DNA from 3 places in the Halomonas sp. MES3-P3E genome. Region 2 is predicted to be linked to each of the others. Evidence: predicted binding sites of a transcription regulator. Region 2 holds the regulator's gene; each other region holds the start of a gene.
What was found. Region 2 encodes sigma-54, which starts transcription at its own class of promoters, with help from an activator protein. Its sites were predicted from a motif close to TGGCACNNNNNTTGCTNT; they were not measured.
Positions count from the first base shown of each region.

Region 1: a site for sigma-54 is predicted at 7,443-7,460, ahead of urtA (urea ABC transporter substrate-binding protein). Genes of this name have one in related genera too.
Region 3: a site for sigma-54 is predicted at 2,857-2,874, ahead of amt (ammonium transporter). Genes of this name have one in related genera too.

Region 1 is NZ_PJBT01000182.1:16,608-27,503, forward strand. Features, by position in the region: gene CXF87_RS12670 (metal ABC transporter permease) at 1-483, shown strand, start outside; gene CXF87_RS12675 (metal ABC transporter permease) at 480-1,400, shown strand; gene urtE (urea ABC transporter ATP-binding subunit UrtE) at 1,498-2,205, opposite strand; gene urtD (urea ABC transporter ATP-binding protein UrtD) at 2,205-3,041, opposite strand; gene urtC (urea ABC transporter permease subunit UrtC) at 3,038-4,207, opposite strand; gene urtB (urea ABC transporter permease subunit UrtB) at 4,211-5,845, opposite strand; gene urtA (urea ABC transporter substrate-binding protein) at 5,952-7,343, opposite strand; gene CXF87_RS12705 (tripartite tricarboxylate transporter permease) at 7,780-9,309, opposite strand; gene CXF87_RS12710 (tripartite tricarboxylate transporter TctB family protein) at 9,309-9,761, opposite strand; gene CXF87_RS12715 (Bug family tripartite tricarboxylate transporter substrate binding protein) at 9,761-10,753, opposite strand.
Region 2 is NZ_PJBT01000021.1:148,356-159,251, forward strand. Features, by position in the region: gene mlaE (lipid asymmetry maintenance ABC transporter permease subunit MlaE) at 1-164, opposite strand, end outside; gene CXF87_RS07895 (ABC transporter ATP-binding protein) at 201-1,022, opposite strand; gene CXF87_RS07900 (KpsF/GutQ family sugar-phosphate isomerase) at 1,340-2,326, shown strand; gene CXF87_RS07905 (KdsC family phosphatase) at 2,390-2,932, shown strand; gene lptC (LPS export ABC transporter periplasmic protein LptC) at 2,933-3,502, shown strand; gene lptA (lipopolysaccharide transport periplasmic protein LptA) at 3,514-4,023, shown strand; gene lptB (LPS export ABC transporter ATP-binding protein) at 4,035-4,784, shown strand; gene CXF87_RS07925 (RNA polymerase factor sigma-54) at 4,908-6,323, shown strand; gene hpf (ribosome hibernation-promoting factor, HPF/YfiA family) at 6,422-6,730, shown strand; gene CXF87_RS07935 (PTS sugar transporter subunit IIA) at 6,735-7,205, shown strand; gene rapZ (RNase adapter RapZ) at 7,317-8,249, shown strand; gene CXF87_RS07945 (HPr family phosphocarrier protein) at 8,295-8,564, shown strand; gene pmbA (metalloprotease PmbA) at 8,568-9,908, opposite strand; gene yjgA (ribosome biogenesis factor YjgA) at 10,017-10,538, shown strand; gene tldD (metalloprotease TldD) at 10,549-10,896, opposite strand, start outside.
Region 3 is NZ_PJBT01000185.1:164,643-175,538, forward strand. Features, by position in the region: gene amt (ammonium transporter) at 1-2,717, opposite strand, end outside; gene CXF87_RS15635 (NAD(P)/FAD-dependent oxidoreductase) at 3,042-4,283, shown strand; gene CXF87_RS15640 (putative motility protein) at 4,425-4,634, shown strand; gene CXF87_RS15645 (peptide chain release factor 3) at 4,845-6,434, shown strand; gene CXF87_RS15650 (TatD family hydrolase) at 6,442-7,209, shown strand; gene ygfZ (CAF17-like 4Fe-4S cluster assembly/insertion protein YgfZ) at 7,222-8,205, opposite strand; gene CXF87_RS15660 (hypothetical protein) at 8,379-8,576, shown strand; gene CXF87_RS15665 (OsmC family protein) at 8,576-8,983, shown strand; gene uvrB (excinuclease ABC subunit UvrB) at 9,019-10,896, shown strand, end outside.

The sequences.
Region 1 (10,896 bases), on a different contig from region 2:
GCCGCCATGATCGTGGCACCCGCGGCCGCCGCGCGACAGTGGAGCCGCCACCTAGGCGGCATGCTCACCATCGCCGCAGGCGTCGGTATTGTCAGTGGTGTTTCAGGGGCGACCATCAGCACCCTGTCGCGTGGCCTGGCAACCGGCCCGCTGATTGTCCTTACCGCAACCGCCATCGTGCTTATATCGTTGGCATTGGCACCCGGCCGTGGCCTGCTATGGGGCATGATAAAGCACTATCGCCAGAAGTCAGCGCTGCAGCAACAACAGCTACTTTATGCGCTGTACAAACACTCGGCCGATCCCGCACGCGCTTCCTCAACACTTGGGTCACGCCGGATGTTCAACAAGCTTAAGCAGCAAGGCTACCTAACCCGCTCTCTACGCGGTGCCACCCCAAGCGACGACGGCTGGGGGCTAACGGCACAGGGCCAGGCGGAGGCTAGAAGAGTGGTCGCGGCCTTTGAGGAATTAGCATCATGATGGCAGAGCTACTGACCACAACTGCCCTGCCCATTATGCTAGTGGGCGCGATGGTAGGCATCGCCTCCTCGGCGGTGGGCACCTTTTTAGTGCTACGCGGCAACAGCATGTTATCCGACGCAATCAGCCATTCGATTGTGTTTGGCATCGTTATCGTCTGGCTGCTGACCAAGCAGCAGAGCGGGCCGGTACAATTGATCGGGGCCGCCCTCACCGGGCTGTTGACCGTCCTGCTCACCGAAGCCTTAGCGAGCACCAAACGGGTCAAGCAGGATACCGCTATCGGGCTGGTCTTCCCGGCATTATTCTCGATCGGCGTGCTGCTATTGAATATTTATGCCAATGATGTGCATATCGACACGCATACTGTGCTGCTCGGTGAGATCGGTTTTGTCTGGCTGGATACCCTCGACATCTTCGGCCTGCCCATCCCCCAGGCGCTGGTATCGATGAGTGTGATGACGGTGCTCAACTACGCGTTTATCGGACTCTTTTATAAGGAGCTGAAGCTGGCCACCTTCGATCCGGCGCTGGCCAAAACGTTCGGTTTTATGCCCTCGATTCTTTTCTATGTGCTGCTCATGCTAACAAGCTCCACTGCCGTGGCGGCCTTTGATGCGGTAGGCGCGGTGCTGTTTATCGCCTTTGCCATTGTTCCCGCCTCCGCCGCCTATTTGCTGACCGACCGGCTGTGGATGATGTTTATCATCGGTGCGCTAATTTCTATCGCCTCGAGTATTTCTGGCTACTACCTCGCCGTGTATCTCAACGTCTCCATTGGCGGCATGATGGCCGTCATGACCGGCGTATTCCTGATCCTCGCCTTTCTGGCAGGGCCACGCTACGGCGTAATTACCCAACTGGTCAAACGCCAACGGGCACGTCAGGCGCCGATGGAGCCGCCGCCCAGCATTTGAAGCCCAGCTTTTGGAAACACGGCTCATCTGCGCGCAAAAAAGCGACCGCCTTTCGACAAACGCTTGGCCAGGCAGGCGGTAACCGGGTGTGGGTAACTCAAACCGTCAAGTGCTGCTTAATCAGCTCATTGGAAAGCTCACTGATCTCGCCTTTGGCTACCGGGCGGCCGCGATCCATAATCACAAAGCGGTCAGCGTACTTGCGGGCGAAAGGCAGTTTCTGCTCCACCAGTAGCACCGTGAGGCCATCCTCGTTGATCAACTGCCGAATCACTTGGCCAATTTGAGCGACGATATTGGGCTGAATACCCTCCCCCGGCTCGTCCAAAATCAACAGCTTGGGTTCAATCACCAGCGCACGGCCAATCGCCAACTGCTGCTGTTGGCCGCCGGATAAATCACCGCCGCGGCGGTTTTTCATCTCTTTAAGCACAGGGAAAAGCTCGTAGACCCGCTCGGGGATTTTCTTCAGTCCGTCACTGCGGGCAGCTAGACCGGTGCGCAGGTTCTCCTCCACGGTCAGCAGCGGAAATATCTGCCGCCCTTGGGGCACGTAGCCAATCCCCAAGCGAGAGCGCGCCTCAACGGCTTTTTTCGTCAGCTGGATCTCGCCTTCCTCGCTGGCGTAGCGCAGCTCGCCACTTTTGACGGCTACCTCACCCATCACGGCTTTCAGCAGCGTGGTTTTACCCACGCCGTTGCGACCCATTACGCAGGTACACTGCCCGGTGGGCACGTCAAGGTCCAAATCCCACAGGGTATGGCTTTCACCGTAGAACTGGTTGAGCTTTTCAATCGCTAGCATCAGGCGGCCTCCTCGTCGTCGGCACCCAGGTAGACCTCGATAACGCTGGGGTCGCTGGAGACTTGGTCCATGGTACCTTCCGCCAGCACGCTGCCCTGGTGTAGCACGGTCACTTGGCGAGCAATGGAGCGCACAAAGCCCATATCATGCTCCACCACGACCACCGATTGTTTACCGGCAAGCCCGGTGAGCAGTTCGGCGGTGCGCTCCATCTCCTGCTCGGTCATGCCCGCCACCGGTTCGTCCACCAGCAGCAGACGCGGGCGCTGCATCAACAGCATGCCAATCTCCAGCCACTGTTTTTGGCCGTGAGAAAGGATCCCGGCGGGCTGATGGCGCAGTGCTGTCAGGCCGATGGTTTCCAGCACTTCATCGATGCGGTCTTTGATCTCCCCCGTCATGCGCGCAGTCAGGGTGGGGAAAATACGCTTGTCGGCGGCCATAGCCAGCTCCAGGTTTTCAAATACCGAGAGCGCTTCGAATACTGTGGGCTTTTGAAACTTGCGACCAATGCCCAGGCTGGCGATATCAGGCTCGTTCATATGCAGCAGGTTGTGGCGGCTGCCGAACCATACGCTGCCGCTATTGGGCCGGGTTTTGCCGGTGATGATATCCATCATGGTGGTTTTGCCCGCCCCGTTGGGGCCGATAATGCAGCGCAGCTCACCGTCGTTGATGGTCAGGTTAAGGTTATTGATGGCTTTAAAACCATCGAAGCTGACGGTGACATCTTCCATATACAGAATCGGCCCATGGCGAACGTCCACCGGTGAGGCTTGAGGCGCCATAAAATCGAACACCCGGTCACGCTGGGTCAGCGATTGCAGCAAACTCATGCGGAGGCCTCCTTGGATGTCTGTGGTTGGTCAGGGTTAGCCGAATCGTCGCGCTTACGGCGCTTGAGATAGCCAAACAACCCCGCCACCCCCTTGGGCAGAAACACCGTGACCAGTACGAACATCGCGCCCAGCGCAAACAGCCAGGCATCGGGCATAACGCCGGTAAAGATGGTTTTGGCGTAGTTGACTAAAATGGCGCCAATCACCGCGCCATACAGAGTGGCGCGACCGCCCAGTGCGACCCACAGCACAATCTCAATGGAGAAAATCGGCGAGAATTCGCTGGGATTGATGATCCCCACTTGTGGCACGTAAAGCGCCCCGGCCAGGCCCGCGAGCATGGCCGATACCACAAACACAAACAGTTGAAAGCGCTCGACCCGGTAGCCGAGAAAGCGCGTGCGCGCTTCGGCGTCGCGAGTAGCCACGCTGACCCGGCCCAGCTTACTGGTGACAATCGCACGGCAGAGGATATAGCCCAGCGCCAGCGCAACGCCAGTGGCGAGGAACAGCCCTAACCGCGTGGCGTCGCTGCGCAGGTCAAAGCCGACGATCTCGCGGAAGTCGGTCAGGCCGTTATTGCCGCCAAAGCCCATCTCATTGCGAAAGAAGGCCAGCATCAAGGCAAAGTTCAGCGCCTGGGTAATGATCGACAGATACACCCCGGTAACCCGCGAGCGGAAGGCCAAGAAGCCGAACACCAGCGCCAGCAGCCCGGGGGCCAGCAGCACCATGATGAAAGCAAACCAAGCCATATCGAAGCCGTGCCAGAACCACGGCAGGCTGTCCCAGTTGAGGAACACCATAAAGTCGGGCAGTACCGGGTGGCCGTAGGTGCCTCGATCACCAATCTGGCGCATCAGGTACATGCCCATTGCGTAACCGCCGATAGCGAAAAAGGCGCCATGGCCGAGGCTTAAAATACCCAGATAACCCCACACCAGATCCACCGCCACGGCGAGCAACGCATAGCTTAGGTACTTACCGAACAGGTTGACCGTATAGGCGCCAATATGCAGCGGGCTATCCGGCGGAACCGCCACGTGCAAGAGGGTAACTAGCGCCAGCGCGGCCACCAGCACGCCAAGAAAAATCTGCGTAGAGCGTTCGCTAAACGGGCGAGTTAGCCAAAAATTCGTCGATGATTCGGTCGTTAGTGACATCGTTTAGCCCTCCGCAGCCCGGCCCTTCTGCGGGAAGAGTCCACGCGGGCGTTTTTGAATGAATAGGATGATGAAGACCAGCACGATGATCTTGGCCAGTACCGCGCCTGCCCAAGGTTCCAGCACTTGGTTGATGACACCCAGCGATAGCCCGGCCACCAGCGTGCCCCACAGATTACCCACGCCGCCGAACACCACCACCATGAAGGAGTCGATGATGTAGTTTTGCCCCAGATTAGGGCCGACGTTGGTGAGCTGGGAGAGCGCGACACCGGCAAGCCCGGCCACGCCGGAGCCCAGCGCAAAGGTCATAATATCCACACGGGTGGCGCGAATGCCCATGGAGCGGGCCATGGCGCGGTTCTGGGTAACAGCACGCACCTCAAGCCCTAGCCGCGTACGGCGCATGATCAGCATCAGGCCTACAAACACCACCAGCGCAAAGCCGAGCACATACATACGGTTAAGGGTGAGCGAAAGCGCATCGTTCACTACCAATGAACCGCTCATCCACTCGGGGGTGATGACGGTACGGTTGAGTGGAGAAATCACCGTGCGCACCAGTTGCTGCAGAATCAGGCTGATACCGAAGGTTGCTAGCAGCGTCTCCAGCGGGCGGCCTTTTAGGAACTGAATCACACCGCGCTCGATCGCCACGCCTGCTAAGGCGGCAACCATAAAGCCAGCGGGAATCGATAGAATCAACGCCAATCCCGGCTGGCCGGGCAGCAGTTGCTGCATCGCCCAGGTGGTGTAGGCACCCAGCATCATTAGCTCGCCGTGGGCCATGTTGATCACGCCCATAACCCCGAAGGTAATCGCCAAGCCAATGGCGGCCAGCACCAGCACCGAACCAAGGCTCAAACCGAAATAGAGCGTTTCCAGGCCGCGGTTGATCTTGAGCTGCTGCTCGATGCCCGCCAGTGAAGCGGCAGCGGCATTGGCGACGACGGGATCATCACTGTTGGCTGCCCGGCTTAACGCCACACGCGAACGGGGGTGAAGGCTGCCGTCCAGCGCTTCAATGCCCGCCATTTCGCCCGCTTCGGCCTGGTAGATCGCTACGGCCTGTGTCAGGCGATAGCGCACCTGTTCATCGTCTTCCTGTTCGATCAAGTCCTCGAGGGTGGGCACCAGCTCACCATCTACTTCACCTAGCAGGCGCTCGGCCGATGTGCGGCGGCGCTCCACGCTAGGCGAGTAGAGGTCAACGACCGCGATGGCACTGCGCAGTTGGTTACGCAGGTTGTTATTAATACCAATACGTTCCAGGTCACGGCGGGACATCTCGCCCAGCGCTTCGCCGGTCAAAACATCGGCTACCGGCCAATCGCGGCCGCGGTTTTCCAATACCAGTACAAAGCGGCCGTCTTCGGTGCGCTGTAGGCGGCCATCCAGCAAGGCCTGCAGCCAATCACGAGCGCGCTCATCGTCGCTTTGCAAAATAGCGGTAATGGCTTCGCCTTTGGCGGTGTAGGACTCAACGTCCAGTGCTTCCAGCAATTCAAGGGCGGCACTGTCGTTAGCGCCCGTATTGTCAGAACCAGCGTTGTTAGCGGTGTCTGTTTGTGCCTGCGCGGTGAGGGTGGCCCCCAACAGCAGGAAGCAGAGCAGCGCCAAGGAAAGGAAACGCCTCATGGGGTTCTTCCTTTGGTTATTTAAAAACGGTTATCTAAGAGGGAAAGATAGCGTGCTCCTTGCCGCGCCAACCTCAAAATAACGGCGCGGCAAGGGAGTTGATGCCTTACTCAGCGAGTGCCGCTTCGGCTTCTTCTGCTGCGGTGCTGCCGCCGCACGAGCCGTTAACGACGTTGAAGTTGCCGCATTCCATCGGCTTGCGCCAATCGGCAATCAGGTCACGCGAGCCAGGCAGGTAGTCCGACCAGGCATCGCCTGCCACGGTAGACGGTGTCTGCCAAACGATATCGAACTGGCCGTTGTCCTGAATCTCACCGATCAGCACCGGCTTGGTGATGTGGTGGTTGGGCATCATCGCCGCATAGCCGCCGGAAAGGTTAGGCACGGTGACACCAATAATGGCGTCTTTAACCGTGTCGACGTCTGTCGTGCCCGCTTTGCGAACCGCTTCGGCCCACATGTTGAAGCCAATGTAGTGCGCTTCCATTGGGTCGTTGGTCACGGCCATATCCTCGCCGGTGTACTCAATCCAGGCATCGATAAAGTCGTAGTTGTCATCGTTATCGACGCTCATGAAGTAGTTCCAGGCAGCCAAGTGGCCCACTAGCGGCGCGGTATCGATACCGGTCAGTTCCTGCTCACCCACCGAGAAGGCGATGACCGGAATATCGGCCGCATCGATGCCCTGGTTGGAAAGCTCGGTGTAGAACGGTACGTTGGCGTCGCCGTTCACGGTCGAGATCACCGCAGTGGGTTTACCCTCTTCACCGAAACGGCGAATTTCGGCCACGATGTTCTGCCAATCGGAGTGACCGAAGGGCGTGTAGTTGACCATGATGTCCTCATCCGCGATGCCGTGCTCATCCTTGAGGAACGCTTCGAGGATACGGTTGGTGGTGCGCGGGTAGACGTAGTCGGTACCCACCAGCGCAAAACGCTCGATACCCACTTCGTTGATTAAGTATTCAACCGCTGGAATCGCCTGCTGGTTAGGCGCCGCGCCGGTGTAGAAGACGTTTTCAGAAGACTCTTCGCCTTCATACTGCACCGGGTAGAACAGTAGACCGTTAAGCTCTTCGACAACGGGCAGTACCGATTTACGCGATACCGAGGTCCAGTTACCGAAGATGACGTCGACTTCTTCTTGTGCCAATAGCTCACGGGCACGTTCGGCAAACAGCGGCCAGTTAGACGCCGGGTCAACCACCACGGCTTCCAACTGACGACCCAGCAAACCACCGGCTTCGTTCTGCTGTTCAATCAACATTTCGACGGTGTCTTTGAGTACGGTCTCACTAATCGCCATGGTGCCGGAGAGTGAGTGCAGGATACCGACTTTGATGGGGTCATCGTCTTGCGCGATGGCCTGGGCACTGGCTCCCATAACCGCCGCGGTGAGCAGCGCGGTGGCGAAACGGCCAGGCGAGCGGCTTGAGCGCGCTTGTTGTTGGTAAGAGAGCGTCGAGCGAGTATGGGTATTGTGCTGCAATGTGGTCACTTGAACCTCCTTGCACCCCTTATCTCTGGGGCTTGTTTATTGGCTTCGTATTCAAGGAGCCGGTTGGAAACTCCTCAATACGTCCACTAGCCATTAATACCTGCAAGGGGTGCGCCAGTTTGGCACAACGTCCATTTTAAATTACTTAATCAATTACTTAGCAGTCTTAAATTATTCTCAAATATAACCCCATGCACCAATATACAGCGCAAAACGGCGACTAAAGCACGCCATCAATGCACCAATAAGTTTCAGTGCACCATATGGGCGCTCTGGTCTTTTTGTATTCTGGTTAATTACTTAATACTTACTGATCAGTTACAAACGACAAGGTCAACACAACACAGTTTTGACGGCTTCTAAAGGTATTGTAAATAAAAAACGGGGCGTCAACTTTCGCCGACGTCCCGTTGTTCACGATTGATCTCTTTAAGTATCAATCGCTTTCAGGCGAGCCTGAAGAGGGTGTTTTTCCCTTCATTCCACGACGCAGGAGGGGACCCACAATATAAGGCAAGATCAAGCCCAATCCAGCAAAGACCCAAAGGCCGATAGCCAGGCCGCTATCCCAAAGAATCATCCAGTCGCCATCAGAGATATCCATGGCATGGCGCAGGTTCTTCTCCATCTCAGGCCCCAGCAACAAGCCAAGAATCACTGGCACCAGCGGAATCTCAAGCTTGCGCAGAACGTAACCGCCCACCCCAAAGGCCACCATGAAGTAGAGGTCAAAGATGGTGTTACTGATCGAGTAGATACCCACGAAGGCAATCATCGTGACGATTGGCAGCAGGTACATGGGTGGTACGGACAGCAGTTTGACGAAGATGCCCACCAACGGAATGTTAAGGATCAGCAGTAAGAAGTTACCAATCAACAGCGCCGCGATCACGCCCCAGACGATGTCGGCATTCTGGGTGAACATCAACGGTCCTGGGGTGATATTCAACGAAATCAGCAGCGCTAGCAGCACCGCTGTCGTGCCGCTACCCGGCACACCCAGTGTCAACATAGGAACCAAAGCACCGCTGGACGCGCCATTGTTACCAGCTTCAGGCGCCGCCACACCGCGCGGGTCGCCTTGCCCAAAATAGCCTTTCTTACCCAACACACGTTTTTCAAGGGTATAGCTGATGAAGCTACCCAACGAAGCACCGGCACCCGGTAGCACGCCGGCAACAAACCCCAGCACCCCGCCACGGAAACTGGTGGGTAGAATGTCGCGGATATCCTTCCAAGAGAGAGAAAGCTTGTTGACCTTCATCTTCTCCTTACCACCGCCAGCACGCTCCTCAATGAAGAACAACAGCTCGGAAATGGCAAACAGACCGACGATAGCAATAATGAAGTCGACACCTTCAAAGAGTTCAAGCACGCCGAAGGTGTAGCGCTGAACGCCGGTATTGTCGATACCCACCGTAGCGATCATTAGACCAATACAGGCGGCAACCACTGTTTTGATAGGGTTTTTGCCGGTGATGCCGCCTAAGGTAGCGAACGCCAGCAGGAAGAGCGCGAAATATTCTGCCGGACCGAACGTCAGGGCGAAATTAGCCAGCAGTGGCGCCAGCAGAATCAAACCAATAGTGGCGATTAGACTACCAATAAAGGAGGCGACGGCAGAGATTGCCAGTGCCTCGGAAGCCTTGCCTTTCTGGGCCATGGGATACCCGTCAAGACAGGTCATCATGGCGGGTTCATCGCCGGGAATATTCAACAGAATCGATGAAATACGCCCACCGTACATGGCACCCGCATACACGGAGGTCAGCATAATCAGGGCGGTTTCTGGTGCGAGTCCCAAACTGAACGCCAGCGGAATCAGGATGGCCACACCATTGGCTGGGCCTAATCCCGGCAAGGCGCCGATCAAGGTGCCTAGAAAAGCACCCAGCAAGGCGAACATTAGGTTATGGGGCTGCAGAGCAACGCCAAAACCATCCATCAAATAACCTAGAGTTTCCATTAGTTCATCTCCAGGAATGACAACAGACCCAGCGGCAAGGCGAGATCAAGTGCGAAGCTAAACAGAAAGTACACCACCACACCCGAAACTGCCCCGGTCATGTAAGCATTGAACGGCCGAGCCCCCATGCGCCAGCAAAGCGTTCCCACCGCCAACGCCGTGCTAATAATAAAGCCCAGCGGCTGAAGCAACATGGCGTAAAAGATCAGCACCACCACGGCGATAATCAGCTCGATACCGGTACGGCTCCATGGCCAGGCGTTGTCGGGATCAGGGCGTACAATCAGATAAAGGCTGGAAATTGCCAGCACCACGGCCAGCAACTTCGGAAAAGTGTCGGGGCCGACGGCTTCGGCCCCACCAAACGGTTCCGGGAACTGAGTCGCGGCCCAGCCGTACGCGACGGCCAGGACGATCATCAAGACCCCAAAGATGCGGTCGTTAAAGGTCATTATTGAATTAGCCCAATATCTTTAGAAAGCTGCTCAATGTCATTGATCTGGTTGAGTACGAATTCTTCAAACTCACCAGCGGTCATGTGGAAAGGCATCAAACCGTTCTGTGTCATGACACTCTGCCACTCTTCACTTTCATAAATAGTGTCCATGGCATCGGTCCAATACGCTTGCGCTTCTTCGGAGACATCCGCCGGCATATAAAAGCCGCGCCAGTTGGGGCCAATGGCATCGATGCCTTGCTCACGGGCGGTGGGGATGTCAGCCAAGTCACCGGGCAGGCGCTCTTCAGAGAGAACGGCCAGGACGCGCAAGTCACCGGACTCCATAAACCCTTGGGCTTCGGTTATATCACCGGTAAAGGCGTCCACGTGGCCACCGATCACCTGGGTTAATGCTTCGCCACCATTGTTGTATGACAGGTAGGCGACGCGCGGAAGGTTCTCGACATCAGCTGCCTGAGCAGCGATCAGCACTTTGAGATGATCCCAGCCGCCTTTGGCGCTACCACCAGCGAACTTGACGCTGCGCGGGTCTTCCTTGAGCGAGTCCATCAGTTCATTGAGGTCATCAATCTCGGAATCAGCGGCCACGGCGATAATCCCGTAATCCGCCCCTAGGGCACCGATCCAATTGACCTGATCGGCAGTCAACCCTGGGAATTGCCCTTGGGCCAGACGAGTGGTCGTGGCGGTAGACGCGGCAACCAGCAGGTGGTCGTCGCCAGCGCGCTTGCTGACGGTATGAGCAAACGCCACACCGCCACCAGCGCCAGCCATGTTGATGGTTTGTACATTCGCCGGAACTAGATCAAGTTCCTGCATGACATTCCCTACGCTACGGCAAGTAAAGTCCCAACCGCCGCCTGGGTCAGAGGGCGCAATACACTCTACCTTTCCTTCTGGCTCGAAGGCTGAAGCGGTACTGGAAAAGGTGGTAACAGCCGCTAGCGGAAGGCTCAGCAGAGTTAGGAGTTTAAAACGAGTCATGGCGTTCTCCACGTATCAGTGTTGTTGTGTGGGTGCGGTTGTATTGATGTTGTTGTGTGAGGCGTCTTATTGTGAGACTGCACGCCGCGAACGTTAGAAGACCACTGCCCTGACCGACAAGCTTGTGCGCATAAAAGACAAAA
Region 2 (10,896 bases):
AAATGCATCTGATGCAACCATAAGCGCCAACCCGCACGGGATGGCACACCGACAGCTGATTGGAAGAGAAACACCCCCGCACGGCCTAATGCTTCCATTAAATCGCACCCTCGACGCCCCAATCGGGTAATACGCGCGGTACCGTTAGAAAATTTTGACTGCATTTGTCCTTGCCCTGTATTTACCCTGCATTGAAGCCATTAGCCTGTCTTTGTCATCGGGGGCTCGCCCAAAATATCGCGATAAAACGCCTCAGCGGGATAGTGAAACGGCACTGGGCCATCGGGCTCGCCATGAATAAACTGGCTAACCCTGGGGTCTTGATTCGTATCTAAGGTTTGCGGCGTACCATGGGCAACCACCTGACCATCAGCAATTAAATAGAGATAGTCTGCAATGCTCAGAGTTTCTTTAATATCGTGAGATACCACCACAGAGGTGAGTTGCAGCGCTTGGTTAAGGCGCTTGATAAGCTGCACTAAAACGCCCATAGAGATGGGATCCTGACCAACGAAAGGTTCGTCATACAGGATCAACTCCGGATCCAGCGCCACGGCGCGAGCCAGTGCGACCCGACGCGCCATGCCTCCCGACAGTTCTGCGGGCGTCAAGTGACGCGCACCGCGCAGCCCGACCGCCTGAAGCTTAAGTAGCACTAGGTCGCGCACCATGGTATCGGGCAAATCAGTATGTACGCGTAACGGAAAGGCAACGTTTTCGAATACATCTAAATCGGAAAACAGCGCGCCACTTTGAAATAGCATTCCCATTCTCTTACGTAACGTAAATAGCGCCTTACGAGATAGCCGATGAACATCTTGCCCATCAATCACTATCCGCCCACGCTCAGGGGTCAACTGCCCGCCGATTAGCTTAAGCAGTGTGGTTTTACCAGTACCGCTTGGCCCCATAATCGCGGTTACTTTGCCGCGAGGAATCGTCATATTTATGCCGCGAAAAATCTCGTGATCGCCACGTGAAAAATGGAGGTCTTCAATTTCAATAAATGGAGCATCTATCATGGATCAGTTGACTCTTAACGAGGCGCACTTGGGTTAGCCATCATACCCTACTTGCGGCTATCGCGATTATAAAACAGTGTTTCTAAAACATTATCAAACATTGTACTATAACGCTACAAAACACGTCGGCACGCTTGAGTGTTTCTACTGGCCTACCCATTTATTGATAGCGAACCGGTAGCAGGCCGCCTTATCGTCAAAACGCACCCGGGCTAACGTCTCCAACTACTATCTCAACGACTGCCTATAAAGGGTGCCAAGATGTTATTCTTGGTGGTTACTACTTTTTATATGTTCAAGGATTAAGAGAAAACGCTATGCGCCAGCCTCTCGCTCCACCCAGCCTACTACGCGAAAGTGCATTGCGTACGCTGCAAATTGAGCAGGCAGCCATTGGCGGCCTTCAAGCCAAACTAGACGAAAGTTTTGACCGTGCCTGCGAGCTAATTCTCGCCTGCCAAGGCCGCGTGGTGGTGACCGGCATGGGCAAGTCGGGGCATATCGCTGGTAAGCTGGCGGCCACACTTGCCAGCACAGGCACACCAGCTTTTTTCGTTCACCCTGGTGAAGCCAGCCACGGCGATTTAGGCATGATCACCCGTTCCGATGTGGTATTGGCGCTGTCTAACTCGGGTGAAACCGCCGAAGTCACTGCGCTCTTACCGCTGCTTAAACGCCTGGGTACGCCGCTAGTCAGTATGACAGGCCGCCCCAACTCCACGCTGGCTAAACACGCTGATGCGCACCTGAACAGCGGCGTAGAGCGTGAGGCATGCCCGCTCGACCTGGCCCCCACCAGCTCCACCACGGCGGCGCTCGCCCTGGGCGACGCTCTGGCTGTGGCGCTGCTGGAAGCGCGCGGCTTTACCGCTGAAGATTTTGCCCTTTCCCACCCTGGTGGCAGCTTAGGCAAACGCTTGCTGCTGCGCGTTAGAGATCTTATGCACGACGGTGAGCGACTGCCCCAAGTCCCCCTGGGAAGCCCGCTGCGCGACGCGTTATTGGAAATCACCCGTCAAGGGCTAGGCTTTACCTGCGTGGTAGATAGCGATGGCCGCCTGGCCGGGGTATACACTGACGGTGACCTTCGACGCACGCTCGACCAGTTTCACAACCTGCGCGATGTCATCGTTGACGATGTAATGACCCGGCCGGGCAAGCGCATCGGCCCCGATATCCTGGCGGCGGAAGCGGTACGCATCATGGAAGAGAGCCGCATTACGGCGCTAGCAGTGGTTGATGAACAACAGCGTCCTATCGGGGCGCTACATATGCATGACCTGCTTGCCAGCGGCGTTATTTAAGACAGCGGCGTCATTCAGCAATATTACCGACCCGCTTTACGAATTTAATGATAAGGAGGTTCTATGACCTTACCTAATGCGCTACTTGATCGACTCCGCCGCGTGCGCCTATTAGCGTTGGATGTTGACGGCGTACTGACCGACGGCCGCCTCTACTTCCAGGCTGACGGTATCGAAATCAAAGCATTTCATACTCAGGATGGTCATGGGCTGAAGCTTCTCAAGCGAGTGGGTATACATGTAGCGCTGGTGACGGGCCGCGACTCTCCCATGGTGAGCCAGCGCGCCGCATCACTGGGCATCGACCTGGTCCATCAAGGCTGTGAAGACAAGCTTGCCATCCTGCGCGGGCTTTGCCAGCGTCTCGATATAGAGTTAGAGCAGGTGGCCTACTGTGGTGACGACCTACCTGACTTGGCCGCTATTAAGCGTTGCGGCGTCGGCATTACCGTCCCTAATGCGCCAGATTACATGCATACCCACGCCGACTGGACCACGGAACGTCTAGGTGGCCACGGTGCCGTCCGCGAAATCTGCGATACGCTGCTTGAAGCTCAAGGGCACTGGAGCGCGGTGCTCGACACCTACCTGCACGGCCGCAATTAAATGGTTAAACGCTTTAAAGTACGCATCTGGTTAGCCGGACTGGTGATTGCCTTAGGGGCTTTATTGGTATGGCTTGACCCCCGCGGGCCTCAAGACATTAGCATCGATCCCGACGCGCAGGCTCAAGAGCCAGGCCACGTACTGGAAAATGCTGAAATCACCCTGTTCGGCGATAACGGCAACGTTATGCAGTCGCTAAAAACGCCGCGGCTTATTCATACGCCGCAGCGAAGCGAAACCTGGACGGAAGAACCACAAGCGGTACTGTATGATAGTGAGAATCGTCAGTGGCTGGCTAGCGCCGAAGTAGGCACGCTCAACACTGTTACACAGGCCCTGCTGATGTCTGGCTCGGCCAGACTGATCGCCCCGGATGAAGGCTGGCAGCTTGATACCGAGCTATTGCATTATGATGGCCTTAATCAACATGCTTGGAGTGAAACACCGGTATTACTGCAGCAACCACCCCAGCAAATGAGCGCTTCACGTATGGACGCGTGGCTTAACACCAGCCAGGTCCGCCTAAATGATAATGTGCGCGGCACACACCCCCCGGCCACGCAACCTTAAGAGGAGCCGCCATGAAAGCCATTATTTATACAGCCCTTTTCTCCACCACTCTTTTTGCCCTCACGATGCCGTTATCGGCAATGGCCCAAACGTCACAACAAGCCCCTGTAGAAGTAGAAGCCGACCGCTTAGATCTGGACCAGCGGGCAGGCACCGCCGTTTACACCGGGGATGTAGATATTCGCCAAGGCGAAATGCAGTTGCGAGGCGAACGGGTAGAGATCGAACGCAACGAGGCTGGCGAACTATCGAAAGCGACATCCACCGGCGAACGCGCCTACCTGCGTCATCAAGTTGAAGGCCAAGATGGCCCCACTGAAGGCTGGGCGCGACGGATTATTTATCACGTCGCTGAGCGCCGCGTAGAGCTGATTGACCAAGCCGAGCTGATCCAGCTCGAGGATACGTTCACCGGCGGGCGCCTTGAGTATTTTATTGACCGTGAAGTGATTCAAGCACGCTCTGACGTTGACGGCAGCGAGCCCCAGCGCATACGTATGACCCTTCAGCCTGAACAATAGGGAGCCAAGCCTTGGCAACTACAGACACTGCGCCAATCAAAACCCTATATGCCCATCACTTGGCCAAAAGCTATAAGCGACGTCGAGTCGTAAAAGACATCAATTTAGAGATCTCCCAAGGCAGCATCGTGGGCTTACTGGGCCCTAACGGCGCGGGCAAAACCACCTCGTTTTATATGATTGTGGGGCTGGTGAAATCCGATGCTGGCAAAGTGGGTATCGACGATGTAGATCTAACCCGCGCGCCAATGCATGAACGCGCTGCGGCGGGTATCGGCTACCTTCCGCAAGAAGCGTCTATTTTTCGTAAATTATCGGTTGCCGATAATATTATGGCGATACTCGAAACACGCAAAGAACTCAGCCGTAGCGACCGCGAGCAGCGCCTGGAAGCGCTACTTGAAGATTTTCACATTACCCATATTCGCGACAACCTGGGCATGAGCCTTTCAGGCGGTGAACGCAGGCGTGTGGAGATTGCTCGCTCACTGGCGACAGAACCCGCATTCATTCTGCTGGACGAGCCCTTTGCTGGCGTAGACCCCATTTCGGTGGGCGAGATCAAAACCATTATTCGGGCATTAAAGCAGCGCCACATCGGCGTACTGATCACCGACCACAACGTTCGCGAAACCCTGGATATTTGTGATATCGCCTACATCGTGGGCGATGGTCAAATCATCGCCAGCGGCTCTCCAGCCTCGATACTCACTAACCAGAAAGTGAGGGAGGTTTATCTAGGCGCTGATTTCCGCCTCTAGCTTATTTTTCACTTCTAATTAGCGCTCTACAACAACTTTACTACCAATGGCATGCTTATTGCACTTGCACCGGAGACCTACTCACACTAGGGTGGAGCATTCTGATTAACGAGTGGTTCTCAGATGGTCATGAAAGCTTCTCTTCAACTGCGCATGGGCACACAGCTGACCATGACACCTCAGCTGCAGCAGGCCATTGCTCTGTTACAGCTATCAACGCTGGACTTACGTCAAGAAATTCAGCAGGCCCTAGATGCCAACCCCATGCTGGAACAAGAGGATGAATTTGGCGAACAGGCTGCCAGCGAGCCCAAAGAGGAAGAGTGGTCAGAGAGCATTCCCACCGAGCTCTCGGTAGATAGTGATTGGTCTGACACCTACCAAGATATAGGCAGTCACGGTGGCTCCAGCAGCGAAGGACCTGATTTTGAGCGCCAAGCGGCTGGCCAGAGTCTTCATGGGCACTTGCTGTGGCAGCTCGCCATGACTGATTTTGGCGCGCGAGAGCAACTTGTCGCAGAAAGTCTTATCGACGCGCTAGATGCTAATGGCTATTTAACTCAGCCGCTCAACGATATCCGTGAAGGGCTTCGCGCCCAAGGTGTCGATGGGCTTAGCCAGCGCGAAGTAGAAACTATTCTGCTTAAGCTTCAGCAATTTGAGCCAACAGGGATATTCGCCCGCGACCTGCGTGAGTGCCTGATGCTGCAGCTGGCCATTCTTCCCGAAGATACGCCGTTGCTGGTTCCTGCCCGCCGCTTAGTACGGCAGTTTCTGGAAGCACTAGGCAAAGATGACATGCGCTTACTTAAACGCCGTCTGGGACTCGATGATAACCAGCTGGCTGATGTCATTCTCCTCATTCGTAGCCTTGATCCACGCCCAGGCAGCGCCTATGGCGATACCGATGATAGTTATGTAACGCCCGACCTGGTCGTACGCCATGACCACGAAGGCTGGCACTTAGAGCTCAATCCTGAGGCATTGCCAAGGCTTCGCATTCAGCCCGACTACGCAAGCTTAATAAAGCGTGCGGATAAAAGTCAGGACAATCAGTTTTTAAAAGAACACCTGCAGGAAGCACGCTGGCTGATCAAGAGCCTCTCTAGCCGCAACGATACGCTACTGCGCGTTGGCCGCGAGATTATCACCCGGCAAATTGGCTTTTTAGAACACGGCGAAGAAGCCATGAAGCCGCTCATATTGGCCGATATCGCCGAGGCCGTGGAAATGCACGAATCGACTATTTCCCGGGTAACCACTCAGAAATTTATTCATACGCCTCGCGGCGTATTTGAACTCAAATACTTTTTCTCAAGCCAAGTCAGCGGCCAGGATGGTGACAGCCATTCAAGCACCGCTATCCGCGCTCGGCTGAAGAAATTGGTTCAAGAGGAGCCGCCAGGCAAGCCGCTTTCTGATAGCCGCTTAGTCACGCTATTAGGGGAGGGGGGAATTCAAGTAGCGCGTCGAACGGTGGCTAAATACCGTGAAGCCATGGGCATTCCCTCCTCTAGCGAGCGACGTCGTTTGCGCTAGCACAAATCAACGTTTTAGGGAAACTCTCGACAAGGGCTTTGCAACGCGGCAAAAAGGGTTACAATCGAAGTACAGTCCGATGGATAAGGAGTACGTCAATGCAAGTTAATATCACTGGTCATCACGTAGAACTGACTGACGCCTTGCGTGACTATGTCAACGAAAAGCTTGAACGTGTAGAGCGCCATTACGACAACATAACCACGGTGCAAGTCACCTTATCTGTGGAGAAAGAGCGCCAGCAGGCCGCCTGTACGCTGCACGCAGCAGGTGCTGATTTACATGCGGAAGCCCTAGACAGTGATATGTACGCCGCTATTGACGCATTAGCGGACAAAATTGATCGGCAACTCGTTAAACATAAGGAAAAAGCACAAGCTCGCGCCCAAGGCGCAGGCGTGCGTTAATTCAATGACGTTGGAAACCATACTCCCCCCGGAACGAGTTCTCTTTGACGTCCCCGGGGGCAGCAAAAAAAGGGTGCTGGAATTTTTCAGCACCTTTATCGCACAAAATACGCCCAGCCTGGACAGCCAAGAAGTGTTTAGCCGGTTAATCGGTCGAGAACGCTTAGGCAGCACCGGTATCGGCAATGGCGTGGCTATCCCACACGCACGCAGCCCGCACTGTTCGGCGCCTATCGCTGGTTTTTTAAAACTGTCAGAAGCGATTGATTTCGACGCCATTGATGGCGACCCAGTTGATCTGGTGTTTGTCCTACTTGTACCCGAAGAGGCAGACGACACGCACCTATCCCTACTCGGCCAGGTAGCGACCATCATGAATGATGCGGATACTCGCCACCAGCTGCGCAAGGCAGGCAGTCAGCGCGAGCTGCTTGAGCTTATTACCGCCAAAATGCGTGAGCATTCAACGTCCTAAGTCGTTAACGCCAATTTAAGTTGTGAAAGCCAACTAATGGTATTTTACACGCTAAGTTGATGCTTCGCCCACCACCCCCAATGCAGCTTGATCTAAGCAAAGCGAGACTCTATGCAACTGGTGATCATTAGCGGCCGCTCCGGGTCAGGTAAATCTATCGCCTTACAAGCGCTTGAAGATCTTGGCTACTATGCGATTGATAACCTCCCTGCCATGTTGCTGGGGTCGTTGGTGGACGAATTACGCGACCAGGGCGACCGCGCCCATTTGGCGGTCAGTATTGATGCCCGTAACTTGCCTGGCGCCCTGGCACGACTGCCCTCTTTATTAGAGGATTTGCGGCAACGTAAAATTGATTTTCAAGTGATCTATCTGACCACTGATGCGCGCATCCTACTTGAGCGTTACTCCGCAACACGGCGGCGGCACCCGCTGACGCGCGATAGCGAAATGACGCTTGAAGAGGCTATCAATAAAGAAGAAGAAACGCTGCTCGACATTCGTGATCTAGCCGATTTATTGATCGATACCTCGAGGCTATCAGTTCACGATTTGCGTCGTCGCATTACCGACCAAGTCGCCCATCAGCGGCGCGACAAGCTCACGCTGACGCTTGAGTCGTTTGGTTATAAGCGCGGTGTACCGTTGGATGCTGATTTGGTTTTCGACGTGCGCTGCCTGCCAAACCCATATTGGGACCCAACGCTACGCCAATTCACAGGCCGCGATGCGAACATAGTGGCCTTCTTAAGCGGTTATCCCATCGTAGACGCCATGACTAACGATATTCAGGCTTGGCTTGAGCGCTGGCTGCCCGCTTACCAAGATAGCCAGCGTAGCTACATGACTATCGCGATTGGCTGTACCGGTGGGCAACACCGCTCGGTCTATATGGTCGAACAGCTAGCAGAGCGATTAGTACACAGTATGGGCGAAATTCAATTACGTCATCGCGAGTTAGGCTTGCAGTACACATTAAATGAACAGCTAGCTGCTCCGCCCGCCAGCACATCCCAAACCGACGAGCAGCAAGCAACGTCTTAAGCGCTTCTATCCATTAATGACACCACTCGGCGAAAAGGAACCAGGGTGCCAGAAAGAATTCTCACACTTACCAATCAACGCGGCCTGCATGCACGCGCGGCGACCAAACTGGTAAAATGCGGCCAACAGTTCACGGCGACAATACGTGTTCAAAAACAGCAACAGGTCGCTGACGCCGCCAACATCATGTCACTGCTGATGCTCGCGGCCCCTTGCGGTACCGAGCTAACCATCAACGCTGAAGGCGATGACGCCGAACAGGCGCTTGATGCTATTCAAGCGCTGTTCGATGCTCGTTTTGAGGAAGATCAGTAGCTTTTAATCTCCCGCTACGGTCATGGCATCAATTAACCAACTACCCGTGTGAACACTGCCACGGGTATCGGTGTCATCGCCAATCCCCACTAACCCGGCAAACATCCGCTCCAGGTTCCCAGCGATCGTAAACTCCTCGATCGGGTACTGTACTTTTCCATCCTCTACCCAAAACCCTGCAGCGCCACGTGAGTAATCACCGGTCACGCCGTTAACGCCCTGCCCCATCAGCTCGGTTACCCAAATACCCCGGCCCATCTCTTTTAATAGACTGTCACGGGATTGCAGTGGTGCCACCAAACGCACATTTCGTGCCCCACCGGCATTACCCGTGGTTTGCATACCCAGCCGACGAGCGCTGTAGGAAGAGAGCATATAGCTGGCAATGCTACCCTGATCGATAAAACGATTATTACGGGTTTGCACGCCCTCGCCATCAAACGGCGAACTCGCTGTGGCACCGATTTCCATTGGACGTTCTTCAAGGCTGAACCAATCGGGAAACAGCGGCGTGCCAAGCCGATCACACAGAAACGAGGCTTGGCGATATAAAGCACCACCGGCTAAACCACTCAGTAAATGACCAATCAAGCCACTGGACAGCGACGGGTCAAATAGCACTGGAAAGGTACCCGTGGGCGGACGTTTTGCGCCGAGCCTGCGCAGCGTACGCTCGGCGGCCTCACGGCCCACCTCGGCGGGGTCGCGCAGTGCCTTGGGATCGCGTGCAGAAGTGTAGTCGTAGTCGCGCTGCATACCGCTCGCATCCTGTGCAATCAGCATGCATGAAAGAGAGTGACTACTGCCCTTTTGGGTGCCTAAAAAGCCGTGGCTATTAGCATAAACGCGCACGCCTTCGCCACTCGAAAGTGATGCGCCATCCGACTGAGAGATACCGTCAACATCACGCCCCGCCTGCTCGCAAGCAAGCGCTAGCTCGATCGCCTCATCGGTTGTGAGTGCCCAGGGGTAATGCACTTCCAGATCGGGTAACTCGGTGGCCATCAACGATGCATCGGCCAACCCGGCGGCCGGATCTTCTCCGGTATAGCGGGCAATCGCCAGCGCTTTTTCTACCGCAGCCTGGATCGAGGCACTGCTAGCATCCGTTGATGAGGCACTACCTTTACGCTGGCCTACGTAAAGCGTCACGGCGATGCCCTGATCACGGGATAACTCAACCGTTTCAACTTCGCCCTGGCGTACGCTCACACCTATTCCCTGATCGACGCTTGCGCCTACTTCGGCAGCATCCGCGCCCAAGCGCTTTGCCAGCGCTAGCGCCTCTTCGGCCCGCGCGGTCAGTAACGACTGCTGCGCGGATGCATCAAATGCCTGTGCCATATGGCCTCCTTTCTCAACCGAATGTCTCCAAGAGAATGTCTTCGGCGAATCAATGTTGTACTCGCAGCTGGTATAATGCCGCAACGAATTTTATCTGTGAGCCACACTATGCGTAAGCAACGTCCCGACCCCGTTGAAGTAGAAGAGCAGGAAGAACGCCCAAGCAAGTCGCAACTCAAACGCGAAATGCATGCCTTACAGGCACTTGGGGAAACGTTAATCGCCATGCGACCGGCAGAGCGCGCCCGCTTTCCCCTTTCTGACGATATGCTGCGCGCTATCGAGGAAACCTCGCGCATTCGTTCTCATGAAGGCCGCCGCCGCCATATGCAGTACGTCGGCAAACTTATCCGTAAAGAGGACCTCGCCGCCATCCAAGGCGTGTTCGACTCCATTGATCAAGAGCAGGAACAGCGCGACCACGCGTTTCACCGTCTCGAAAAATGGCGTGAACGCTTAATTGACGAAGGCGATGATGCTGTTGACCTGTTCATGGAGGAGCATCCCGATGCGGACCGCCAAACGCTGCGTCAATTAATTCGCAACGCCCAGCGGGAACGCGAGCAGGGCAAACCACCGACCAGCTCGCGTAAGCTCTTCAAACACCTTCGCGAAACCTTAGCGCTTTAAAAAAACTTTTTTAAGACTGCGTGCCGCCAACGGTCAGCTCATCCAATTTGAGGGTAGGCTGGCCGACACCGACCGGCACGCCCTGCCCCTCTTTACCGCACACGCCGATACCAGTATCCAACGCCATATCATGACCAATCATGGATACCCGCTGCATCGCTTCTGGGCCGTTACCAATTAACGTGGCTCCTTTCACCGGCGCCGTTACTTTGCCATCTTCAATGAGGTAGGCTTCGCTGGCGGAGAACACGAATTTACCCGAGGTAATATCCACCTGGCCGCCGCCAAAGCTGACCGCGTAAATACCGCGCTTTACGCTTTTGATAATATCGCTAGGCTCATCCTGACCAGCCAGCAT
Region 3 (10,896 bases), on a different contig from region 2:
AATATCTCACGGTAGGCGGGGGCGTCAGCACAAATGGCTTTGATCGGTTGAGCAAAAAGGCGAAAAGCATCATTGTCCAGGCCATTTTGCAAGCGCTGAACCCACTGTAGCTCACCGTGCTTTTCCAATAAAAAATGATCATCAGGCTGATAGCAGTGGATACGATTGCGGCCTGCCTCTTTGGCGGCGTAGCACGCCGCATCAGAGGCGTGGAGTGCTTGGCTAAGCTGCATAGGCTGAGCAGCATGGAGTTCTACCAAGCCAATACTGACCCCAATCCCAAACGTATGCTCTTGCCAGGCAAAACGATAATTCTCTATATCGCTGCGTAGTGCCTCGGTAATCACTAGTGCTCTTTCTATCCCGCAATCTGGTAGCAGTAGGGCGAACTCATCGCCACCGAGACGCGCGGCAATATCGCTGCTGCGTACATGGGATTTCAGCTTTAATGATACTTGGCGCAACAGTTCGTCACCCGCAAGATGACCGCAGGTATCATTGACGATTTTGAACTGATCAAGATCCAGGTAGCACATCACGTGCTGGCCATCCTCCCGATTGAGAAGCGCTGTAAGTGCTGTTTCAAAGGCGCGCCGATTCAACAGGTCGGTTAGGTTGTCGTGGCTGACCTGATAGCTCAACTGTTCAGTAAGCTGGCGTGTGAGGCTAACATCTTGAAAAACCACAACAGCGCCCAGGGTAATGCCGCTGCGTGAACGAATGGGTGAGGCGCTGTGCTGGATGGGGGTATGCGTGCCGTCATGGTGGACGAGCATGCAATGTTCGGTTGATTGCACTGGCGTTAGCTGTGTCAGTACTTGCCGGGCTGGATTACTTATGGAGTCGCCGCTGATTTCCTCAAGTAGTTGGTAAACCACATGAATAGGTTTATCCATGGCCTCTTCAAGGGTCCAGCCGGTCAGTCGCTTGGCTTCCGCATTGATAAACGTGACATTGCCGCTGGCATCACAGGTAATTACGCCATCTCCGATGGAGGCTAGAGTGGTGCGAGCAAGATCACGTTCGCGATTTAACTGCTCTTGAAGCTGTCTGCGCTCGGTGATGTCGCGCACCATGCCAGAGCGCTCTGATGCGGAGCCGCTGGCGCCTTCGCTCACCTGTATTTCGAGATAACGCACTCGCTTATCGGCTGTACGTCGTTTGATTTCATGGCGTGCACCGGGTGTCAGCTTGAAGTTCGGTAGCAGCGTGGAAACGGGTTGGCCGATGAGAGTGGCGGCGTCGACATTAAAGAGCATCTCAGCGCCGGGGTTAAGGCTTGTCAGCGAGCCGTCTGCTTGCCAGGTGATTACTCCATCGCGCAGGTTACGCAGCATCACGCGGGTGTGGCCGAGGGCGGTTTCAAGGGCCGCTGTTACCCGATTATAGCTGGCCGCTATTTCGCCCACTTCAGTAAACGGGTCGGCTTCAATTCGCCGGCGAATATCGCCTTGCTGTTCGTGCTGGCGCATATGTTCGAGTAGCTGGTTCAGCTCATTATTGGCGCCATGCTCGGCTAAATTAAGACCCATTTTTTCAGCTTCAGGCGAGACCCTTAAGGGCAGAAAGCGACGAGTGATACGAAATAGCAGCCATGCGCTGCCAAAGCTCCAGATGCCACAAACGACAACACCAAGAAGCTGAATGCCGAATTGAGCGGGTCGGGACAGGCCACTATCCAGCATTGTCATATCCGCCACCCAGGGTAGTGCGAGTGTGCCCCAAATGCCTGATACTAAATGGGCAGGTATGGCGCATACGGCGTCATCAATACGCTTACTCAGCAGCCATTCGCTGGTCAGTACCATTAGCACGCCGCTAACCGCCCCCAAGCCAAATGCTGCTGGGAGCGAGATCACATGCGCACTGGCGGTGACGGCGACTAGACCAGCAATGGCGCCATTAATTGCGTACATCACATCGGCGTAACGACGTGTGCGCATTCCCATGAGCATGCCGGAAAGGATGCCGCCAACGGCTCCAAGCACGGTATTAGCCAATATGCCGGGTATCTGGTCAGTAACAGCCAAGGTGCTACCGCCGTTAAAGCCGAACCAGCCTAATATCATAAACAGCGCGCCAAGCATCGCGAGTGGAAGGTTGCCAGAGGGAAAAGCGGTAGGAGGCTTGTCGTGTGCGAAACGACCACTGCGGGGGCCGATGCAGAGTACTGCTGCCAGCGCTACCCAGCCACCTACACTGTGAACCACTGTGGAGCCGGCAAAATCAACAAACCCTAGAGCCCCTAACCAGCCTGCGGCACCACCTAGTAGCCCGCCCCAAGCCCAGTGGCCGAATACGGGGTAGATGATTAACGCGATCCAGAGCGCCGTCCAGATATATGCCAGAAAGGGCATGCGTTCCGCCACCGCACCCGACACAATGGTCGCGGCGGTCGCGCAGAACATTGCCTGGAAGATGAATACCGTAATCACCCAGCTGCCCGAAGCGTCTAACTGCCAGCCGAATAACGTTGTACCTACAACACCGCCCAACGAATCACCAAACATGATGCCGAATCCGATGAGCCAAAAAACACTGACGGCAATCGCAAAGTCCGCTACGTTTTTCATAGCAACATTAATCGCGTTCTTGGTACGCGTTGTGCCAGCCTCTAAGCATAGAAAACCAGCTTGCATCACAAATACCAGAGCGGCTGCCCAGAGTACCCAGAGCGTATCGATCAGCGAGCTATCCAGATTTAGCGTGGCAGGCATGGTGTTTTCCTTTGTCACTAGTACGAGGGCATCTTTTGGTGCGAGCGCTTCTTTTTGGTGCTTTATGTGTTTTTCGCAGAGGAGGAGAGGCCGTTACGACGTCGTCAATTGCATACCGTTCAGGTTACCTAATAGAAACTAAGCAATTGTTATGCCGCTAATAGTGTTGTCTTCCTTTTTAGCTCGCTATGGAGCATTAATTACTTATTTTTGGCTCTAAAACAGCGTTTTCTACTATATTAATGCAGTTGGTTTGGTGATATTTTTCAAATAGTTATTAATTACCAATCATGGTGCTGAATCGACAGCGGGGAGTGCATCAACATGGCGCGTCAAACGGTAGTTTTAGGAGCAGGGATGGTAGGTGTCAGCATTGCCTGGCATCTGCGTCAGCGCGGTCATGAGGTCACCGTGGTAGACCGCCTCCAGCCTGGTCGAGAAACCTCGTTTGGCAATGCAGGCATTATTCAGCGTGAAGCCGTTAGGCCTTACCCATTTCCACGGGATGTTAAAACGCTCTTGAGCGTATTGCCTAATCGCCGGGTTGATATTCGCTATCGTCCTGCGGGCATGGTGAATGCCGCTTCTCCGCTGTTGCGCTACTGGATGAATTCAGCGCCGAAGGCTTACCAGAAAATCGTGCCGGAATATGCATCTTTGATTCAGCAGTCACTGAAGACTCATGGCCCGATGATTGAGGCTGCCGGAGCGGAACACTTAGTGCGCAGGCAGGGATGGCTTGAGCTTTACCGTACCCCTGAAAAGTTGGCCGCACGGTTAAAAGATGCCGAAGAGGCGCGCCGTCTTTATGGTGTTCAATTTGAGCAACTGGATCGGGCTGCGCTGATGGAGAAAGAGCCTTCTCTTAGCGAACATATTATTGGCGCAATTCACTGGCTCGACCCTTGGACCGTGGCCGACCCCGGTGCGCTGGTCGCGGCTTATGCCCAAGCATTCAGCAATGATGGCGGGCGCATTCTGCAGGCGGATATCACCTCGGTTCAGCAGGTGGGTGGCCGGTGGCAGGTAAGTACTGCCGCTGAAACGTTAGAAGCAGACGACGTCGTGGTGGCGCTAGGGCCTTGGGCGGGTAGCTGGCTGAAGGAGCTTGGCTACCATTTCCCTACCTTTGTGAAGCGTGGCTATCACATGCACTACGCCCCACAAGCAGAGGCCAAGCTAAATTACTGGGTCATGGATGCTGAAATTGGCTACCTGCTGGCGCCGATGAATGCGGGTATCCGCTTGACCACCGGGGCAGAGTTAGACCGCCTTGATGCCCCCGCCGACGTTAACCAACTGGGCGCGGCAGAGAAAGTGGCGCGCAGTGTGTTTCCGTTAGGGGAGCGCCGCGATGAAGCCCCTTGGAAAGGTGCGCGGCCGTGCCTGCCCGATATGAAGCCAGTGATTGGCCCAGCGCCACGCCACCCAGGTTTATGGCTCGCCTTTGGGCATGGGCATCAAGGGTTTACTCTTGGTCCTGCAACGGGTCATTTGCTGGCAGATATGATGGAAGGGCAGCCTACCGCAATTGATATGAAGCCGTTTCGCGCTGACAGGTTTTGAACGGGCGCTATATTCGTTAATGATTCGGCGAGTTAAGCCGATAGTAGTAGATGCTGGCATTAGTAATAGTGACGATATCTTTGCGCGTGATCTAATGCTTTGCTAGTTTGTAAGTACATTTGCATACCATTAGGTGAAAATATGGATGTAGGCATCAGCAGTTCAGTCAGTGCCTCGCTTTATATGAATCAGGCGCAAACAGCCGAACAGGCGCAGATGCAGGTGTTCAAAGAAGCCTTGGACACCCAGGCTGAGCAGGTGACGGAAGTTTTAGCCTCTGCCAACACCGGTGCACAACCGGACTTGGCCAAAGAAGGCAGCGTCGGTACTCAGGTGAACACCTACGCATAACGCCTAGAAGCAGCATCTCGTTGCATGCTTCGTTAAAAACGCTGAATTCGTCAGCGTTTTTTTTGGCCTCTCCAATTGCTTAGTCACTCATAAAGCCAGCCGCGACAAAAGCGGTCTCCAGGCGTTACAATTGTCTCAATGGACATTGCTCACCGCGTGCTAATCAATCACTGGAAAGCGGCGCGGAGTAAACATTTTCAAAGAGGCACAATGAAAGAGACTCAGTTAGCCCATGAGGCGGGGCTTAGACGCACCTTTGCGATCATTTCGCACCCTGACGCTGGTAAAACCACCATTACTGAAAAGATGCTGCTGTTTGGCAACGCCATCCAGTTGGCCGGTTCGGTCAAGAGCAAGCGTAACGATCGGCACGCAACGTCGGATTGGATGAAAATGGAGCAGGAGCGGGGTATCTCTGTCACTACCTCGGTAATGCAGTTCCCCTATGGCGGGCGCATCGTCAACCTGCTGGATACACCTGGCCACGAAGACTTCTCCGAAGATACCTACCGTACGCTTACAGCGGTAGACTCTGCCTTGATGGTGATCGACGGCGCAAAGGGCGTCGAGGATCGTACTATCAAGTTGATGGAGGTATGTCGTCTGCGTACAACGCCGATTCTGACCTTTATCAATAAAATGGATCGTGATATCCGTGACCCCATTGAAGTAATGGATGAGGTCGAAACGGTACTCAATATTCAATGTGCGCCGATGACCTGGCCGATTGGCATGGGGCGTCACTTTAAGGGCGTTTATCACCTCTATAACGATGTGGTTCACCTCTACACCCAGGGGCAGGGTAGCCGAATCCCTGAAGACAAGCGTATTGAGGGCCTGGATAATCCCGAGGTCGATGCTGTGCTCGGGGAAGAGCAGGCGGAAGAGCTGCGCATGGAAGTGGAGCTGGTGCGCGGTGCATCCCATGAGTTTGATCTGGACGCCTATCGCCGTGGTGAGCTTTCGCCGGTCTATTTCGGTACTGCAATGGGTAACTTCGGCGTGCGCGAAATGCTAGACGGCTTTGTCGAATACGCGCCGCCGCCCCAGGCCCATGAAACCGATACCCGGGTCGTCACTTCTGATGATGATCGCTTCACCGGTTTTGTGTTTAAAATCCAGGCCAACATGGATCCCAATCATCGCGATCGTATCGCCTTTTTGCGGGTCTGCTCAGGCAAGTACGAAAAGAACATGAAAATGCGCCATGTGCGTATTGGCAAAGACGTCAAAATTGCCGATGCGTTGACGTTTATGGCCTCTGACCGCTCGCAGGTCGAAGAAGCGTGGCCCGGCGACATTATCGGCCTGCACAACCACGGTACCATTCAGATCGGCGATACTTTTACCGTCGGTGAAGATATGCGCTTTACCGGTATACCGCACTTTGCGCCAGAACTCTTTAAGCGCGTGCGGTTAAAAGACCCGCTCAAGATGAAGGCGTTGCAAAAAGGCTTGCAGCAACTTTCTGAAGAGGGTGCTACCCAGGTCTTTATGCCGATGGACAATAATGACCTGATTCTTGGCGCCGTGGGTACCCTGCAGTTCGATGTGGTCGCTCATCGCCTGAAAGAGGAGTATAAGGTCGACTGCTTGTACGAAGGCGTCAATGTGCAGACTGCCCGCTGGGTCTACTGTGAGGATGCTAAAAAACTCGAAGAGTTTAAGCGTAAAGCCAGCGCTAATCTGGCGATTGATGGCGGTGGCTATCTCACTTATATCGCGCCGACTCGGGTTAACCTGCAGATGACCCAGGAGCGCTGGCCGGACATTCGCTTCCAACCCACCCGCGAACACTAAGTTTTGTATGTTAATCGACGCGCACTGCCATCTCGACTTTTCTGAGTTCGATCATGATCGCACTGAGGTGTTTGAGGCTGCCAAGGCGGTGGGTGTGGCGCGCTTTGTGGTGCCGGGTACAACCCGGGCCCGCTGGCAACAGGTGCTGGCGCTGGGCGAGCGGGATGACACCTCGGTTTGTCTGGGGCTTCATCCGCACTTTATGCAACAGCATCAAGAGGCCGACATCGAGGCGCTCGACCAATCGCTGAGCGAGCACCCTGAGGCCGTTGCGTTGGGCGAGTGTGGCATTGATGGCCGCTTTAGCGACACGCTGGACGCGCAGTGGCATTACTTTGATGCTCAATTGAGGCTCGCTAAGCACCACTCACTGCCGGTAGTGGTGCACTGCGTCCATGCTAACGATAAGGTCGCCAAGCGACTTCGCCAACTTGCGCTACCTCAAGCTGGGTTAATTCACGCTTTCTCAGGCTCTATTGAGCAGGCGACGAAGTTTCTCGATTTAGGTTTCAAACTGGGATTGGGCGGCGCGGTAACTTATGAGCGTGCCAAACGGTTGCAGCGAACCGTTAAGGCACTGCCGGATGACGCTTTTGTGCTTGAAACCGACAGCCCTGATATGCCGCTAAGCGGCTACCAGGGCAAGCGTAATGAACCGTGCCGGGTAGCGGAAGTATGTAGTGTGGTGGCTGCCCTACGCGGGCAAACGGCGGAACAGGTAGCGACCATAAGCAGCCATAACGCCACGACGCTGTTTGGCTTACCTCACGCTTAGAAGGCGGAAAGGCTAGTTATTAAGGCCAACCGCCAGCTGTTCGGGGTCAACTCGCTCAATCGTATAGGGTAATGGTAGTAAAGTGGCTGGCGCCCCTGCGAGAAATACGGGCACTGTTTCTTCCACGACCTTGGTACTCATTACTGCAAGCAGCTCGACGCCGCCTTGCTCGTTAAAGGCGCTGACCACGACTTCGCCCACCGCTTTATCGTCACCGTTCGTCAGGCTGGCGCCTACCTCGGGTAGCGCTTCGGATAGTGCTTGCGCCTCTACGCTAATATGCATCAGACGCTTTTTAACCTGACCGCGAAAGTGGGCGCGGGCGACGACTTCCTGGCCGGTATAGCAGCCTTTCTTGAAGCTAATCCCGCCCAACGCTTCCCAGTTAAGCATTTGCGGTAAAAAGTGATCCTTCTGCGCATCGGTCAACCACGCCAAGCCACTGCGAATATCCTCAAGCTGCCATGCGTTACGGTCTTCGTCGTCGTCCTGGAACGATATTTCGTCGCCATGGATATCGTGATCGAAACACAATAGCCAACGCGGTGTCTTACCTGGGTAGCGCAGCGCACAGAGCTGATCATTGTTGCTGTGAGTGCCAACCTGCTCTGGGAATTGCAGGCCAAGTTGGTCAGCGAGTGACTGGACGCCCTCATCGGTGCCGATGAACGTAAGGTTAGGCAGTGCCGTCAGTTCGGCCTTATAGAAGGCGGCGAATTTTTTAAGATGGTTGGCTAAACTATCTAACAGGGTGCTGCTTAGTAGCAGCCGAAAATGGTTTTCCCCCATGCGCAGCAACTGAGCATTGGCTAACATGCGGCCCTTAGGTGTGCAAAAACAGGTCAGCGGCGCAAAGTATCCATCGGCTAGGCTGACTTGGGCGCTAGTCTGGCCTTGAAGGAACTTTTCTGCATCGGCGCCTTTCACATCCAGCGCGGCTAAGTGAGTAAGGCGGACGCTGCCAAGGGCGGAATTGCGTGAGGTAACGGTCGCCATAAAAACTCCTGATCAAAGTGGTGATTTGTCAGCCATTCTAAGCTTGCGGACAAATGAGTGTGCACGTATTGCCTTTAAGTGCGGGCAGACGGCATTAATTGCAAGGCACTATTAGCGTGCTAGACTCTTTCCCTCGTAGGAGTCTTGCATTGGCCAATAGGCAGGGAAATGGTATGGCGCAGCAATCATTAACATTTCAGGGTGTTAAATCGGTCGAGCAGGTTAACAAAATTACCACAGCACTCATGATGCTGGACGGCGTTGACAGCGCCGAGGTGGGCCGCCATGGGGCTGATGTCGATGGACGTGCAAAGCGTGAAGCGCTGATTAACGCCATTGAAAAACTCAAGCTAGGCATCAAGGTATCCTAATGCACATACCTATTACCGTCATTAGTGAGCGCAACCATGCCTTTAGGCAGCGTGTTGAAGTCGATGGTCTGGAAGATTTGTATGCCGATGTACCGCCAGTGGTTGGTGGCGAGGGCAGTGCCCCTGATCCGCACGACTATTTCGATATCGCCTTGGGCACGTGTAAAGCAATTACCGTGCAAATGTACGCCAAGCGTAAGGGATGGCCACTTGAAGGAGTGACCGTCACTGTGCAACGCGATGATGGTCAGGAACGAAAAGGTATTTACAGACTGGGTGTCGCTTTAACACTGCACGGCATTAATGACCCTGAGCAGCGCGCCAGGCTAGAAGAAATCAGCCATCGTTGTCCCATTCAGCGTTTGATGACCGAGTCCACGGTTGAGATAGAGACACGTCTTGTTTAGTTACCCTTAAAATAGTTTTCCTTTTTGGAGCATCGATGAGCAAAGCCTTTCGATTACAGTCAAAATTTCAGCCTGCCGGTGACCAGCCCGCCGCCATTAAAGGGCTGATTGGTGGCCTGGAATCAGGGCTTGCCCATCAAACGCTGCTAGGCGTTACCGGCTCGGGCAAAACTTTCACCATGGCCAACATCGTCGAACAGCAGCAGCGCCCGACCATTGTAATGGCGCCTAACAAAACCCTTGCTGCCCAGCTTTACGGTGAGTTCAAGGCGTTTTTCCCGGATAACGCGGTAGAGTATTTCGTTTCCTACTACGACTACTATCAGCCGGAAGCCTATGTGCCTTCGTCTGATACGTTTATCGAGAAAGATGCCTCCATCAATGATCACATTGAGCAGATGCGCCTCTCGGCCACTAAGGCACTGCTGGAGCGCCGGGATGCGCTGATTGTGGTGTCGGTGTCAGCCATTTACGGTTTGGGTGACCCGGATCAGTATCTAAAGATGCGCCTCCATTTTACCCGTGGTGAACTGATCGACCAGCGCGCCTTCCTGCGTCGCCTGGCCGAGCTGCAATACACCCGTAATGATATGGACTTTCGGCGCGGCACCTACCGGGTGCGTGGTGATGTGATCGATATCTTCCCCGCTGACTCCGATGAAGAGGCGGTGCGCGTGGAGCTGTTCGATAGCGAGATCGATACGATTCGGTTGTTCGACCCGTTGACCGGTGCCGTTAAGGGCGAGGTGCCGCGTATGACCATCTACCCTAAATCGCACTACGTGACGCCGCGGGAAACCATCCTAAGCGCCATTGATGCCATTAAAGAAGAGCTCAAACAGCGTCTTGAGTGGATGCGCAAGCATGAGCGCCTAGTCGAAGCGCAACGACTAGAGCAGCGCACGCTTTATGACATTGAAATGATGCTGGAATTGGGCTATTGCAACGGTATTGAAAACTACTCCCGCTATCTATCAGGGCGTGCGCCCGGCGAGCCACCGCCGACATTTTTTGATTACCTGCCCGATGATGCACTGCTGTTTATTGATGAGTCGCATGTCAGCGTGCCCCAAGTGGGCGGCATGTATAAAGGTGACCGTTCGCGCAAAGAAACATTGGTGGAGTACGGTTTTCGGCTGCCTTCAGCGCTTGATAACCGACCCATGAAGTTTGAGGAGTGGGAGGCGATTTCCCCGCAGACTATCTTTGTCTCCGCCACCCCTGGGCGCTATGAGGGCGAACACGCCAGTCAAATCGTTGAGCAAGTGGTACGGCCTACCGGTCTGTTGGACCCTGAAATCGAGGTGCGCCCGGCCAGCACCCAGGTAGATGATTTGCTCTCAGAAATTGGTCTGCGTACCGCCGTAGGTGAGCGGGTACTGGTCACTACGTTAACCAAACGCATGGCGGAGGACCTGACCGAGTACTTTGACGAGCACGGTATAAGGGTTCGTTACCTGCACTCGGATATCGATACCGTTGAGCGTGTCGAGATCATACGCGACCTACGTTTGGGTAAGTTTGATGTGCTGGTGGGCATTAACCTGTTGCGTGAAGGGTTGGATATTCCCGAAGTCTCGCTGGTAGCTATTTTAGACGCCGATAAAGAGGGCTTTTTACGTGCGGAGCGCTCGCTGATACAGACCATTGGCCGGGCTGCCCGTAACGCGCACGGCAAGGCGATTCTGTATGGCGACCGCATTACTGACTCGATGCGCAAAGCCATTGATGAAACCGAGCGTCGGCGAGCGAAGCAGACTGAGCACAATCTAGAGCATGGCATTACGCCGACGACGATAACGCGCTCGGTGTCCGATATTCTGGAAGCCGCCCAAGCACCGGGCAAAAAGAACAGCCGTCGGCGCGGCAGTGAACGCAAAGTGGCGGAAAGCGCCGCTGAATATGATGTGTCC